One region of the Schleiferilactobacillus harbinensis genome, then DNA from elsewhere that is predicted to be linked to it. Evidence: predicted binding sites of a transcription regulator. Region 1 holds the regulator's gene; each other region holds the start of a gene.

Region 1 (4,253 bases):
TTCCTTACCAGACCACTTCTTGACAGCATCTTGCACGGCCGGTGTCCGAGTGGAGCCGCCGTTCAAGATCACCTTATCAATATCGTCATAAGTCAACTTGGCATCGCGCAAGGCATTGTCCATCGGGATCTTTGTCTTTTCAACCAAATCCGAAGTCAATTCATCGAACTTCGCCCGGGTCAATTGCTTCTCCAAGTGCAGCGGGCCGTTGGGGCCGGCGGAAATGAACGGCAGAGAAATGGAGGTGCTGGTAACGCCAGACAGATCCTTCTTCGCCTTTTCAGCCGCGTCCTTTAACCGCTGCAAAGCCATCTTATCTTTGCTCAGGTCAACGCCGTTCTCAGCCTTGAAGTCCTTGACCAGCCAGTCCATGATGCGCCGGTCAAAGTCATCGCCGCCCAAGTGGGTATCACCGTTCGTGGACAGGACTTGGAAGACACCGTCGCCTAATTCCAGGATGGAGACATCGAACGTACCGCCGCCCAGATCATAGACCAGAATCTTCTCGTCTTTCTTCTCGTCCTTGTCGACCCCATAAGCCAAAGCGGAAGCGGTCGGTTCGTTGATGATCCGATCGACTTTCAACCCGGCAATCGTCCCGGCATCCTTGGTGGCCTGCCGTTGGGCATCATTGAAGTATGCCGGCACGGTAATCACAGCATCCTTCACTTCTTCACCTAAGTAATCTTGGGCGAAGTTCTTGATGTATTGCAGGATCATCGCAGAGATTTCTTGGGGTTTATACGTCTTATCGCCGACTTTAACGGTGTAATTCGGATCACCCATGTGGCGCTTGATCGAAGAAATTGTGTCCGGGTTCGTGATTGCTTGCCGCTTTGCGACTTCCCCGACTTGGATCTCGCCATCCTTGAAGGCGACAACGGACGGTGTGGTCCGGTTGCCTTCTGGGTTAGCGATGATTTTTGGCTTGCCGCCTTCCAAAACAGCGACTGCGGAGTTGGTGGTGCCTAAGTCGATACCAATGACTTTTGCCATACTCAAATTACCTCACTTTTAACAATATACAATTCAAATTTTTATTCAATTCACGCGTATTACTGAGCGACAACGACCATCGCGGGCCGCAGGACGCGATCCCGCAGCATGTAGCCCTTTTGCAGCACTTGCACGACCGTGTCGGCTGGATGATCCTTGTCGGCCGGTGCAGTGGAAACCGCTTGGTGCTTGGTCGGGTCAAATTTTTCACCCGCCGCCGCGATCTCCGTAATGTGATTCTCGGCCAAGGAGTGGATCAAGTGTTCATGGGTCATTTCCACACCCTTGTGCAGCTGGGCCATGCCGTCCGCATTGACTTCAGCGGCCAAGGCCCGTTCCAGATTATCGGCCACCGGCAGGATCGACTTGGCTAATCTTTGGCCGTCGTACTTAATCATCCCGTCGATTTCTTTCTTCTGGCGATTGCCCATATTGCGCATCTCTGCTTCAGCCCGCAAGTATTTATCTTCCAGTTGGGCCACTTTGTCTTTTAACTCTTTATTTTCTTTTTCCAACGCGGCGGTCGACGGGCCCTTGATCAAATCATCCAGGTCTGCCTTGGTTTCATCCAATACCTTGTCCTCAGTGGATTCCGGCTGTTTCTTCCGGCCAGTTTGGACATGGGCGTGGATTTGAGCCGCGGTATCTTTTTCTTGCACGTGATCTTCAGAAGGAAAATCTTCCTTCTTCTTTGTCTCGTGTTCTCTTTCCTTAGCCAATCTGCAAAACCCCTTCGTTAATTATCCGTGATCCCGATAGTAATCGGCAATGCGCCGGGCCAGTTCATCCCGGAATAAATCCAGCAGCCCGATCACTCGGGAATACGGCATGCTGGACGGACCGAGGATCGCAATCATGCCATCCCCATACTCGCCAGCGTGGTACGTAGCCCGAATCAACGACATGTTGGCCAGCAATTGGTTCGGGAACTCATGACCCAAGCGCACGGTCACCCCGTGCTCAGTGGGCGGCTTGGTGTCGTCATCGGGATCGTTCAGCCCCAGGAGCGCCGCGAGTTGATCATCTGTATCGATCAGATGATACAGCGACTTCAGCTGATTCACATCGTCCATGTGGGCGTAATCCAGAATATTCATCTTGCCGCTGATATGGAAGCGGTCTGCACTGGCTTCGCTGAGAATCCCATGGACCACATCCAGAAAGAAATCCGGCGAGTGAATATACTGACTGATCAGCGGGATCAAATGACTGTCCAGCTGGTTCATGACCGTCGCAATGGGCTTGCCCACCAGCTGATCATTGATCACCCGCATCACCGCCTCCAGCTGTTCACCAGTGACGGTATCCGGGATCACGAACGTCTTATTGACGACCTGCCCGGAGGTGGTAATCAGCAAGGCCAAGACCCGGCGATTACCCAGCGGCATCAATTGGAAGCCTTCCAGGCGCATGACGCCCACTTCCGGCCCCAGCGTGATCGCTGTATAGTGAGTCAGTTCAGAAAGGATCTTCGCCGACTGGGCCACCAATTCATCGCCTTGATAGAACTTCTGACGGAAAATGGTCTGAATCATATTCAAATCATCGGAATCCACCATCGTCGGCTGCAATAGATGGTCCAAGTAATACCGATAGCCGGTATCGGACGGCACCCGGCCGGAGGACGAATGGGTCTTCTCGATCAAGCCCGCCGATTCCAGCGCCGCCATGTCGTTGCGAATCGTGGCACTGGAGACCTTCATCGGGAGCGAACCCATGATGGTCTTAGAACCCACCGGTTGGCCGCTCTCGTTATAGTGCCGAATAATCTCCTTTAACACCAACATCTCACGTTTGGTCAGCATCGCTACCACCTCTTTTTTAGCACTTAATGATGTTGAGTGCTAATACACTACATAATATACCAACCAAGCGCTTTGAAGTCAATGGCTCAGCGATATTTTTAGCAGGTTTTCGGTGCGGGTGCTAATCGGCATCATCCAGCAAGAATTTTTCAAACACGTCGTTGCCGATGAAGCGGCCCCGCTGGGTCAGCGCGACATGGCGGCCATCATCGGTGACCAATCCCTGGGCGACCAGTTCCGGCACCGTTTGCCCGTACACGTCCTCGATGGTCATCTTGAAGCGCTGGGCAAAACGCTGGCGGTCCACCCCGGCATTCAAGCGCAGCCCAAGAAACATCTGCTCTTCCATTTGTTCCTCGGGAGAAACCAATTGGCGGGCAAACACCGGCACCTTGCCCGCCCGTAACGGGTTCAGATATTGCTGAATCGGGCCGAAATTATGGTAGCGATCCCGATCCAGGTAGCCCCAGGCGCCGGCGCCGAAGCCAAAGTAGTCTTCATTCTGCCAATACTTCTTGTTGTGCACCGATTCGTACCCGGGCTTTGCAAAGTTGCTGATTTCGTATTGGTGAAGCCCGTGATCGGCGAAATAATCCATGGCCAGTTCATACTCGTCAGCCTCCGTGTCATCGCTGGGCAGGTGGAGTTTGCCCGCACGCATCAGGTTATAGAATACGGTTCGCTGCTCCAGGATCAGGGAATATGTCGCATAGTGGGGCAGATCCAGGGACACCGCTTGGCGCAAGCTATCGGCAAAATCATCATAGGTCTGCCCCGGCAAACGGTAGATCAGGTCCATGGACATGTTGTCAAAGCCGGCCGCCCGGGCATTTTTGAAGGCGGTGTACACGTCCTTGGCCCGATGGGTGCGGCCGATTTTCTTCAACACCGCGTCGTCAAACGACTGGACACCGACACTCAAGCGATTGACCCCGTGGTCTTTGAACACGTGCAGGAGATCCATGGTCAGCAAGTTGTTGGGATTGCATTCAATGGTGAATTCGCCGCCGGCCGGCAGCGGCAGCAGGTCGTTGACCCCGCTGAGCAGCCGGTCCATCTGTTCCGGAGACAACGCACTCGGTGTCCCGCCGCCGATATAGACGGTCTCGATCGATTCATCCGGGTATTCAGCCAGCACCATCTTAATTTCTTCTAGCAACCGCGTGATATAGTCATCCACCGGCTGGCCCTGGATGAAAACCTTATTGAAATTGCAATAGTAGCAAATATGTTCACAAAACGGGATGTGGATGTACGCAGCCGCCATTAGGGTTGGGTCCTTTCTGCATAATACTGTCGTGTGTGGGCGGCATCTTGGGCTAGCTGGTCAATCAGACCCTGGGCGGAGGAGAATTTCACCTCGCCGCGCAGGTAGTGATCCCAGACGATTTTGGCCGGTTCACCGTAGATATCGCCGTTGAAGTCCAGCAGGTTGCTTTCCACCGTGAGGAG
Region 2 (4,253 bases), 1.4 Mb from region 1:
AAAATCATTCCCCAACAGGCGGTGTCTCTGCTGCTGCTCAGCGTTGGCGGGCTATTGGGCCTGACCGCCGTCAACGGCCTGCTATCCGCCGGCAGCAGCTACTTGCTGGCCCGGGTGTCGCAAAACGCGGTCTCCCGGCTGCGCAACACCCTGTTCACCCATGCCCTGGGGCAGGACTTCGCCTTCTTTGAAACCAGCAAGACAGGGGACTTGATGGTGGTGCTCACCAGCGACGTCAACGCCCTGCAAGGATTGCTGTCACCCAACGCCTTGGGCCTGGTGGGCAGCGTGCTGACCGCGCTGATCGTCCTCGTCATCATGTTTACCCAGAACGCCCTGCTGACCGGATTGATCGTGCTCACTTTTCCAATTCTATTTATGGTTAATCTCTTCTTCACCCGCTTAATTCGCGGCGCTTGGCGGCGGGTGCGGCAATCCTCCGGGGTAATGAACAACCAAATTCAAGAAAGCCTGGCCAATATCCTGCTGATCAAGAGCATGGCGACGGAAGACCAAACCGCCGATACCTTTGCCCAAGTTAATGAGGATAATCGGAAAAATCAGCTGGCCGCCACAAAGTATTTCGCCGAGTTCTCTCCGCTGATCGACTTTGTCGACTATCTGGGTACCGCCCTGATCATCGGCGTCGGGGCTTACCAAGTGATGGGCAAGAACTTCACCGTCGGTGGTATCGTCGCCTACCTATCCTACTTAGCGATTCTGCAAGCCCCAGTGCGGTCCTTAACCAACTTGATCGATCGGTTCCAGCAAGCCGTCGTTTCCTATGAACGGATCGAAAATCTGATTGCTCAGCAGCCCCAAGTCATTGATCCGCCTCACCCGCAAACGCTGGCGCCATTCCATGATGCCGTGGCGTTTCAACATGTTGATTTCCACTACAGCAACAACGTCGCGATTCTCAAGGATGTATCTTTCACCCTGCCCAAGGGCGAAACCGTCGCCCTGGTTGGCTCTTCGGCGCCGGTAAAACCACCATCACCAAGTTGCTGGACCGGTTCTACGATGTCACCGCCGGCGCGATTACTTTTGACGGCACCGACATTCGCCAAGTCCGCCGCCATGATCTGCGCCGCCAGATTGGTGTTGTTACCCAGGATGTGTTATTACTGGACACGTCGATCCGGGATAACATTGCCTACGGGCTGGGCTCGGTCACCGATGAAGCCATCTGGTCCGCTGCTGATGCGGCCAACATCACCGACTTTATCAAGTCCTTGCCGGACGGCCTGGATACACGGGTCGGCGAACGGGGCGTGCGCTTATCCGGCGGGCAGAAGCAGCGGATCGCCATTGCCCGGATATTTCTCCAGGATGCCCCCATTGTGATTCTTGACGAAGCGACCGCAGCCTTGGATAACGAGACGGAACGCTACATCCAAGACTCCTTTGATCGGCTGATGACCAACCGGACCAGTCTGGTGATTGCCCACCGATTATCCACCATCCAACACGCCAGCGAAATCTTGGTTCTGGAGCATGGCGAAATCATCGAACGCGGCACTCACAAGGAATTATTAGCTAAGAACGGCCGCTACGCCCAGCTTTATGCCTTACAGTTCAAGTAATCTCAGAGTCGGCGGAAAACTTCCAACCAATTTTAGCAGACAGTTGACACAAGCGCTAATTCCTGATAACATAATAAGTGCAGTGAGGGAAAAGGACATCGGTTCTGATCCCCATTGGTACTTTACGAAAGGAAGTTTTCTGTTATGGCGAATGATATGATGACGCGTCGGAATAACAATGATTTGATGAGTGACGATCCGTTCTTGGATAGTTTGTCCCATCGTTTCTTCGGCCCGATGTCTAATTGGATGGATTGGTTTAATCCGGCAATGAACACCACAGCTGTTAATGGATTGCGGACTGATGTGAAGGAAACTAAGGATAATTACATCACCCGCGTTGATATTCCGGGTGTCGACAAGAACGACATTAAACTGAATTATCACGATGACGTATTGAGCATCAATGTGGTCAAGAAGGACGTGGCAGATCATGCCGATAAAGATGGCAACGTCTTAATGTCCGAACGCAGCTACGGTGCAATGAGCCGCAGCTATCAACTGCCTAACGTTGATGTGAATGGCATTAAAGCCGAATACACTAATGGTGTGCTGACAGTTACCCTGCCAAAGATGTCCGTGGACAACGAACACAATCACAACATCGACATTCAGTAACTTTGATCCACGTCCAGCGGCCTGAGCGGTGACTGGACGCAAACGATCAAGTGTGACCGATAAACCGAATACCAAAAGAAATCCCAAGCTAGCAGTGAAGAAACTGACTGGTTTGGGATTTTTTTTAGAGGGCGAAGCCGACCGCTTGAAACTTAACAGGTTTCTATTATAGAATATAGACATCAAAAAAAGGAACACCACTGTCATAGTGTTCCCTCCAGCAAGCCGCTTTAAAGGCGGTGGCAAGAATTAAGTTGACTAACTGGTCGCCTCGAACTTCGCCAAAAGTTCAATCGGGACGGCTTTTTTTTACTTGTCGTCGTGGTGCATGATGGTTGCGACGAGTAACCCGAACGCAATCATCAGCGACAACGTTTGGAAAACGCTCACTGGCTGTGAAACCTTTCTGCGGATTCTTCCATGTTCCCATAGCCTCACCTCACAAGGAAAAGACAGCCACCGTCCTTAAAACTTCCTGCTGAAATAGTATATCAGAAACATCCTAGTGAGCCTATAAAAGGGCGCTCAGGGTCGTTGACTTACGACCCTGGGCGCCCTCAATTGATTTGCCTACCCGCGAATAATCCGGTCCCGAAACTTCTCCTGAACCTTATTCGCCAAATTCTGCATCAGCATTCGTCCCTGACTGCGGAAGGCCGCTTGAAAGCCGCCTGCCGGCGCGGGGATCGTCGTCAGCACCTTGCCGGTGGCATCCTCCGTAATGGTCAGCTGATCATCCGCAAAATGGGTGGTGACGTAAGACCCTTCCAAACCTTCCATCAGGATCTCCTGGACGTAATCCGTAATTGCCTGCTGGATCACCGCATCCACCGTTGTTTCAATATGCCGGGACTGCAACTCTTTGGCCCGTTGTTCCGCTTGGGCCAAATCTTCTGGAATCGATACACTTGCCATTATCGTCCGCTTCTTTCTGAACCTAGAAAATTCCCCCGTGGACCGCGGCGACATCAGCTACCGTAATGAACGCCTCCGGGTCAATGGCCAGGATCTGCTTCGTCAAGGACTGATAATCCGCCTGTTCCACCACAATCATCAACATTTCCCGCCGTGCTTCAGAGAAACCGCCGGTCACGGGTAAAACCGTTAACCCGTGGGGTAATTGTTCGTTCACGACCTGCTTAATCTGAGGCAGGGCCGTATTGCTCATCACGAACACGGTCTTTTTCCGGTCCAGCCCAGTTTCAATATAATTCATGATAATGCTGGTCAATACGATGGAGAAAACAGCGAGGATAAAGGCTTCGATCCCGCTGACAAAAATGTTGCCGAGGGACACGATCAAGTCGACGACCAGCAGCCCCACCGAAGTTTTCACCCCGAAGTATTTCCGGAAGATCAGCGGGGGCACCGTCGTGCCGCCGCTGGAGGCGTCAATCCGGTACAGCAGCGCGACGCCGACAGCAAAAATCGCACTGCCGACGATGATTGCCAGCAACCGGTCATTGACGATTTTAACCTGAGGAATAATACCCAACATCAAGGGCAGCGCAAAACTGCCCAGGATGATCCGGCCAGTCGTCGCCTTGTCCAGGAAAATAAAGGCTGCCACCAGCATCAGCAGATTCACCGCCAAAGTGGTCAGCGCTACTGGCCAGCCAAAGGCCACTTCACCGAGGACTGCGATCCCTGTCGCCCCGCCGGCGGCCACGTTATGCGGCGCATAAAACAGATTGATACTGACTGCAATGATTGCCAGGGCCAGGGCAAACACAACATAACGGCCCACAATATGATTGGTAATTTTACGCATAGATTCCCTCTTTCTTGGTACAGATTAGGTTGGTACCTATATTTAAATTTTAGCATCAATTTCATGGGCAAGGCTAGTCGGATGCTCGGATAATATGCTATGCTTAAGGTTCTCTAAACGGACAGCTCAGGGATTTCTAGAAGATCGGCCGGCAAGCTCTGCGTGACGCGCGCCAGCCCCTTCCCGACTCAGGTAGTCGGTCAGCGATTCCTGGCTGGACCACACAATGGAAAGTGGGATATAAATGAAAATCGTAGTCTTAGCCGGCGGCCGCAGCA
Region 3 (4,253 bases), 170 kb from region 1:
CCAGAATATCGATGTAACTTTGCACCGCATGGTGCGGCACCCCGCACATCGGTACCGGGTCGGTCACGCTCTTATTACGTGAGGTGAGCGTCAGCTCCAGCATCTGCGATCCTTTGATGGCGTCATCATAAAACAGTTCATAAAAATCCCCGATTCGATAAAACAGGAAAGCATCGGGGTACTGATCCTTAATGGCGAAGTATTGCTGCATCATCGGCGTTTCTTTGGAATGATTAGCCATTACAAAACTCCTTTTTTGCTTCTCCGATTCGTTACAATGTACCGTATATGATAGCACAAAAAAGTGCCAGAGAGGGCGCAGGCCGACGGTTAGCAGCGTAGGCATAAGGACCAGGAAGCAGAAAACCCGCACTTAGGTTTTATGCTTCCTGGTCCTTATGCCCTAGCCGCTGTCGGCCGGAGCCCGTTTAGCGGAGGCAGTTGCCGCTAGAGTTGTCCGTTTACGAAAGAAACACCAAAACGGACCAGGCCGTGAAAATCCGCTGCCTGGTCCGTCCGTTCATCACGTGGGCTGGATCTATGTTGATGGTGCCTTGGTGCGTCCTATGGTTAACTCTGCAAAGATATCCCGTGTTGCAAATCCCTAGTCTCGCCAGCCCTACATTGACAGAATAGCATGGGTTATTTTTGCCGAGCGGGCAACATTTGCAAATTTAAGTTGTCGAATTTGCGCCGAACGGTATAGTTTCTGAAAACGAGCCATTACTGAATGCAAACGGAGCAGAAAACTGACCAAATCAGCTTTCTGCTCCGTTGTTTGAAGTATTAATCCGCTAAGCGGTTAATTACATCATACCGCCCATACCAGGTGCGCCGGCACCGGCACCGGCAGCCGGGTTATCACTCTTCGGTTCCGGAATGTCGCTGACCACAGCTTCAGTCGTCAACAGCAAAGCGGCAACAGAAGCGGCGTTTTGCAACGCAGAGCGAGTGACCTTAGTCGGGTCAATGATGCCAGCCTCGACCATGTTTTCCCACTTGTCGTCACGTGCGTTGTAACCGAACTCAGGCTTCTCGCCCTTCAGGCGTTCTACAATGACAGAGCCTTCCTTGCCGGCGTTCTTGGCAATCTGGCGAACCGGTTCCTCCAGAGCGCGCAGAACGATGTTGATCCCGGTTTGGACGTCGCCCTTTTCCTTCAGCGCAGCAACGGCCGGAATAACGTTGACCAGTGCCGTACCGCCACCAGCGACGTAGCCTTCTTCAACGGCTGCGCGAGTGGCGTTCAAGGCATCTTCGATCCGATACTTGCGTTCCTTCAATTCAGTTTCAGTCGCAGCACCAACGTTGATCACAGCTACCCCGCCAGCCAGCTTAGCCAGACGTTCTTGCAGCTTCTCGCGGTCGAAGTCAGATGTCGTATCGTCAATTTGCTTCTTGATTTGGCCGACCCGTTCTTCGATTGCATCCTTGTCGCCAGCACCTTCAACGATAGTCGTGTCATCCTTGGTAACTGTCACCTTGCCTGCTTGACCCAATTGGTCAATGGTCGTGTCCTTGAGTTCCAGACCCAGATCAGAAGAAATGACAGTGCCGCCAGTCAATACGGCAATATCTTGTAATTGTTCCTTGCGCCGATCGCCAAAGCCAGGAGCCTTAACGGCAACAACATTGAACGTGCCCCGAATCTTGTTCAATACCAAGGTCGGTAATGCTTCACCTTCAACATCGTCGGCAATGATCAGCAACGCCTTGCCCTGTTGAACGATTTGTTGCAATAACGGCAGAATGTCTTGAATGTTGGAAATCTTCTTGTCGGTAATCAAAATATATGGATTATCCAAGTCAGCTTCCATCTTGTCGTTATCGGTTACCATGTATTGGGACAGATAGCCGCGATCAAACTGCATCCCTTCAACGACCTTTAAGTCCGTTTCAATACCCTTGGACTCCTCGATCGTGATCGTGCCATCGTGACCCACTTTATCCATGGCGTCAGCGATCAGCTTGCCAATTTCTTCACTGGAGGAAGAAACGGCCCCAACAGATGCGATTTGTTCTTTGGTCTCGACCTTGTGGGAATTCTTATGCAACGCATCAACAGCAGCCTTCGTCGCCTGTTCGATCCCTGTGCGGATACCAACCGGGTTAGCACCGGCGGTCACGTTCTTCATCCCTTCACGGACAATGGCTTGTGCCAAAACCGTGGCCGTCGTGGTGCCGTCACCAGCGATATCGTTAGTCTTGGAAGCAACTTCCGAAACCAGCTTAGCCCCCATGTTTTCATAATGGTCTGGGAGTTCGATATCCTTGGCGATGGTCACCCCATCATTAGTGATTTCCGGTGAACCATAGGATTTTTCGAGAACAACATTGCGGCCCTTGGGTCCAAGAGTCGTCTTGACGGTGTCAGCTAATTTGTCGACACCCCGTAGCATTGCGGCGCGTGCATCTTCAGAGAACTTGATTTCTTTTGCCATTCGAACTTTCACCTCATAAATAGAATTGTGTTTTTACGTTCGTTGATCACAACAATGCAGAAGGTTATTCCACGATCGCCATGATGTCTTTTTCATGCAAAACCAAATACTTTTGATCGTCGTAACGTACTTCGGATCCTGCGTACTTGTCGAACAGGACCTTATCACCCTTGGCGACGCTAGGCTTGATGCGGTCGCCCTTATCATTCAGGGCGCCTTCGCCGACGGCGACGATTTCACCGGTTTGCGGCTTTTCCTTAGCATTGCTGGCCAGCACGATGCCGCCAACGGTTTGCTCTTCTTCTTCTTGGACCTTAACGATGACCCGATCACCTAATGGTTTTAACACGAAGAATCCCTCCTAAAAACAGTTGTTGTCACTTGTTAGTGCAGGTTTAGCACTCACTTGCATCAAGTGCTAATCACATGTTCTATAATATCATTTCCCAGGGGGAATGCAACCACTTTTCTGTAAAAATTTGCAGACTGAGGGGTGGAGTGCTAATTTATGGGTAAAAAAAAAGACCGGGACTCGGCTGATTCCTCAGTGTGCTGCTGCCAGGCCAATGCTCCGCAAGCTGCGCATTGGCCCTAAGTACACCAAAGCCTGACAGTGTGATCCCGATCTCTATACGCTAAAAATCTCGTTTAATATTACTGCTTCGCTTCTTCTTTCGGCCGGTTGGAATAGTGGTCAATGAAGTAAATCAGGGTTTGTAATTCATTAACCAAATCGACGTTTTGAACGCGGACGGTGTCAGGTACGGAAATCCGCAACGGGGTGAAGTTGAGGATGCCGTGGACACCGGCTTTGGTCAGGCGGTCGGTAATATCTTGGGCGGCCTGGGTAGGTACGGTCAAGATCACGATGTCGATCTGCTGATCTTTCAACTGGGTCTCAAGTTCATCCATAGGATAAATCGGTACCCCGCTTTGAATCGTACCGGTGATATCCGGATTGACATCGAAAGCGGCGGAGATACGCACGGAATTAGTCTGCCGGAAGTTATAATTAAGTAAAGCGTGGCCTAAATTGCCCACACCAATCAAAGCGACATTGGTCAGATGATCCTGATTCAATGTCTTAGCAAAGAATGCCAGCAACGAATCGACATCATAGCCGTAGCCCCGTTTGCCCAATGCGCCAAAATAGGAAAAATCTCGGCGAATGGTCGCTGAGTCAACTTTCACCGCTTCGGACAATTCAGTGGAACTCACTTTCTCTTTGCCGGCGTTATGTAAAAAGTTGAGATAGCGATAGTATAACGGTAGACGTTTGGCAGTTGCCTTAGGAATTTTGAAATCTGCCATAAAAGGCCCTCCTTAATAATTGAGTGCGCACCTGTTCACAGATGCTGCCGCTCGGTTCTAATGGCGAAAAACATCGTCATTGGATAATGAATGTTCGTGTTTTGGTGGGAAAAGTGCAATTCCCACGACTAACCTTCATTTCGTACGCTAATGATACTTGTAATTTGCACAAAAAGCAAACAAATCACAAGACAAAGTGTCCATTGTTGTGCCCATCGTTATCCAGTAGAATGGTTAGTGAAAATAAACCGTTCTCGCAAATTAAAAATGAACGTTACTTAGAAAGGTGTTTTTAACTCGTGATCCTTTTACAAGCGCAGCATATTACTAAAGAATTTAACGCCGTACCGGTGTTTACCAACGCCAACTTGATCGTTCAAGATCACGACCGAATCGGCTTAGTCGGGCCCAATGGTGTCGGCAAGTCCACTTTAATCAAGACAATCATCGGCGACGAAGCCGCTGACGGCGGGCAGATCAGCTTCGCCAATGACTTGACTT

The links. Region 1 encodes HrcA, which represses chaperone genes, less so after heat shock. Its sites were predicted from a motif close to TTAGCACTCNNNNNNNNNGAGTGCTAA; they were not measured.
Region 2: the regulator HrcA is predicted to act here: its motif matches at 1,619-1,645, upstream of FMM01_RS14095 (Hsp20/alpha crystallin family protein).
Region 3: the regulator HrcA is predicted to act here: its motif matches at 2,837-2,863, upstream of groES (co-chaperone GroES).

Annotation. Positions count from the first base shown of each region.
Region 1 covers NZ_CP041364.1:982,493-986,745, forward strand. Annotated here, with positions in the region: gene dnaK (molecular chaperone DnaK) at 1-996, opposite strand, end outside; gene grpE (nucleotide exchange factor GrpE) at 1,056-1,715, opposite strand; gene hrcA (heat-inducible transcriptional repressor HrcA) at 1,737-2,801, opposite strand; gene hemW (radical SAM family heme chaperone HemW) at 2,923-4,068, opposite strand; gene ribF (riboflavin biosynthesis protein RibF) at 4,068-4,253, opposite strand, start outside.
Region 2 covers NZ_CP041364.1:2,843,938-2,848,190, reverse strand. Annotated here, with positions in the region: partial or broken gene FMM01_RS14100 (ABC transporter ATP-binding protein) at 1-1,586, shown strand, start outside; gene FMM01_RS14095 (Hsp20/alpha crystallin family protein) at 1,731-2,204, shown strand; gene FMM01_RS16580 (hypothetical protein) at 2,514-2,567, opposite strand; gene FMM01_RS14090 (hypothetical protein) at 2,775-3,119, opposite strand; gene FMM01_RS14085 (YitT family protein) at 3,142-3,975, opposite strand; gene FMM01_RS14080 (D-alanine--D-alanine ligase family protein) at 4,220-4,253, shown strand, end outside.
Region 3 covers NZ_CP041364.1:1,149,221-1,153,473, forward strand. Annotated here, with positions in the region: gene mutS (DNA mismatch repair protein MutS) at 1-241, opposite strand, end outside; gene groL (chaperonin GroEL) at 807-2,441, opposite strand; gene groES (co-chaperone GroES) at 2,506-2,790, opposite strand; gene FMM01_RS05945 (redox-sensing transcriptional repressor Rex) at 3,096-3,752, opposite strand; gene FMM01_RS05950 (ABC transporter ATP-binding protein) at 4,052-4,253, shown strand, end outside.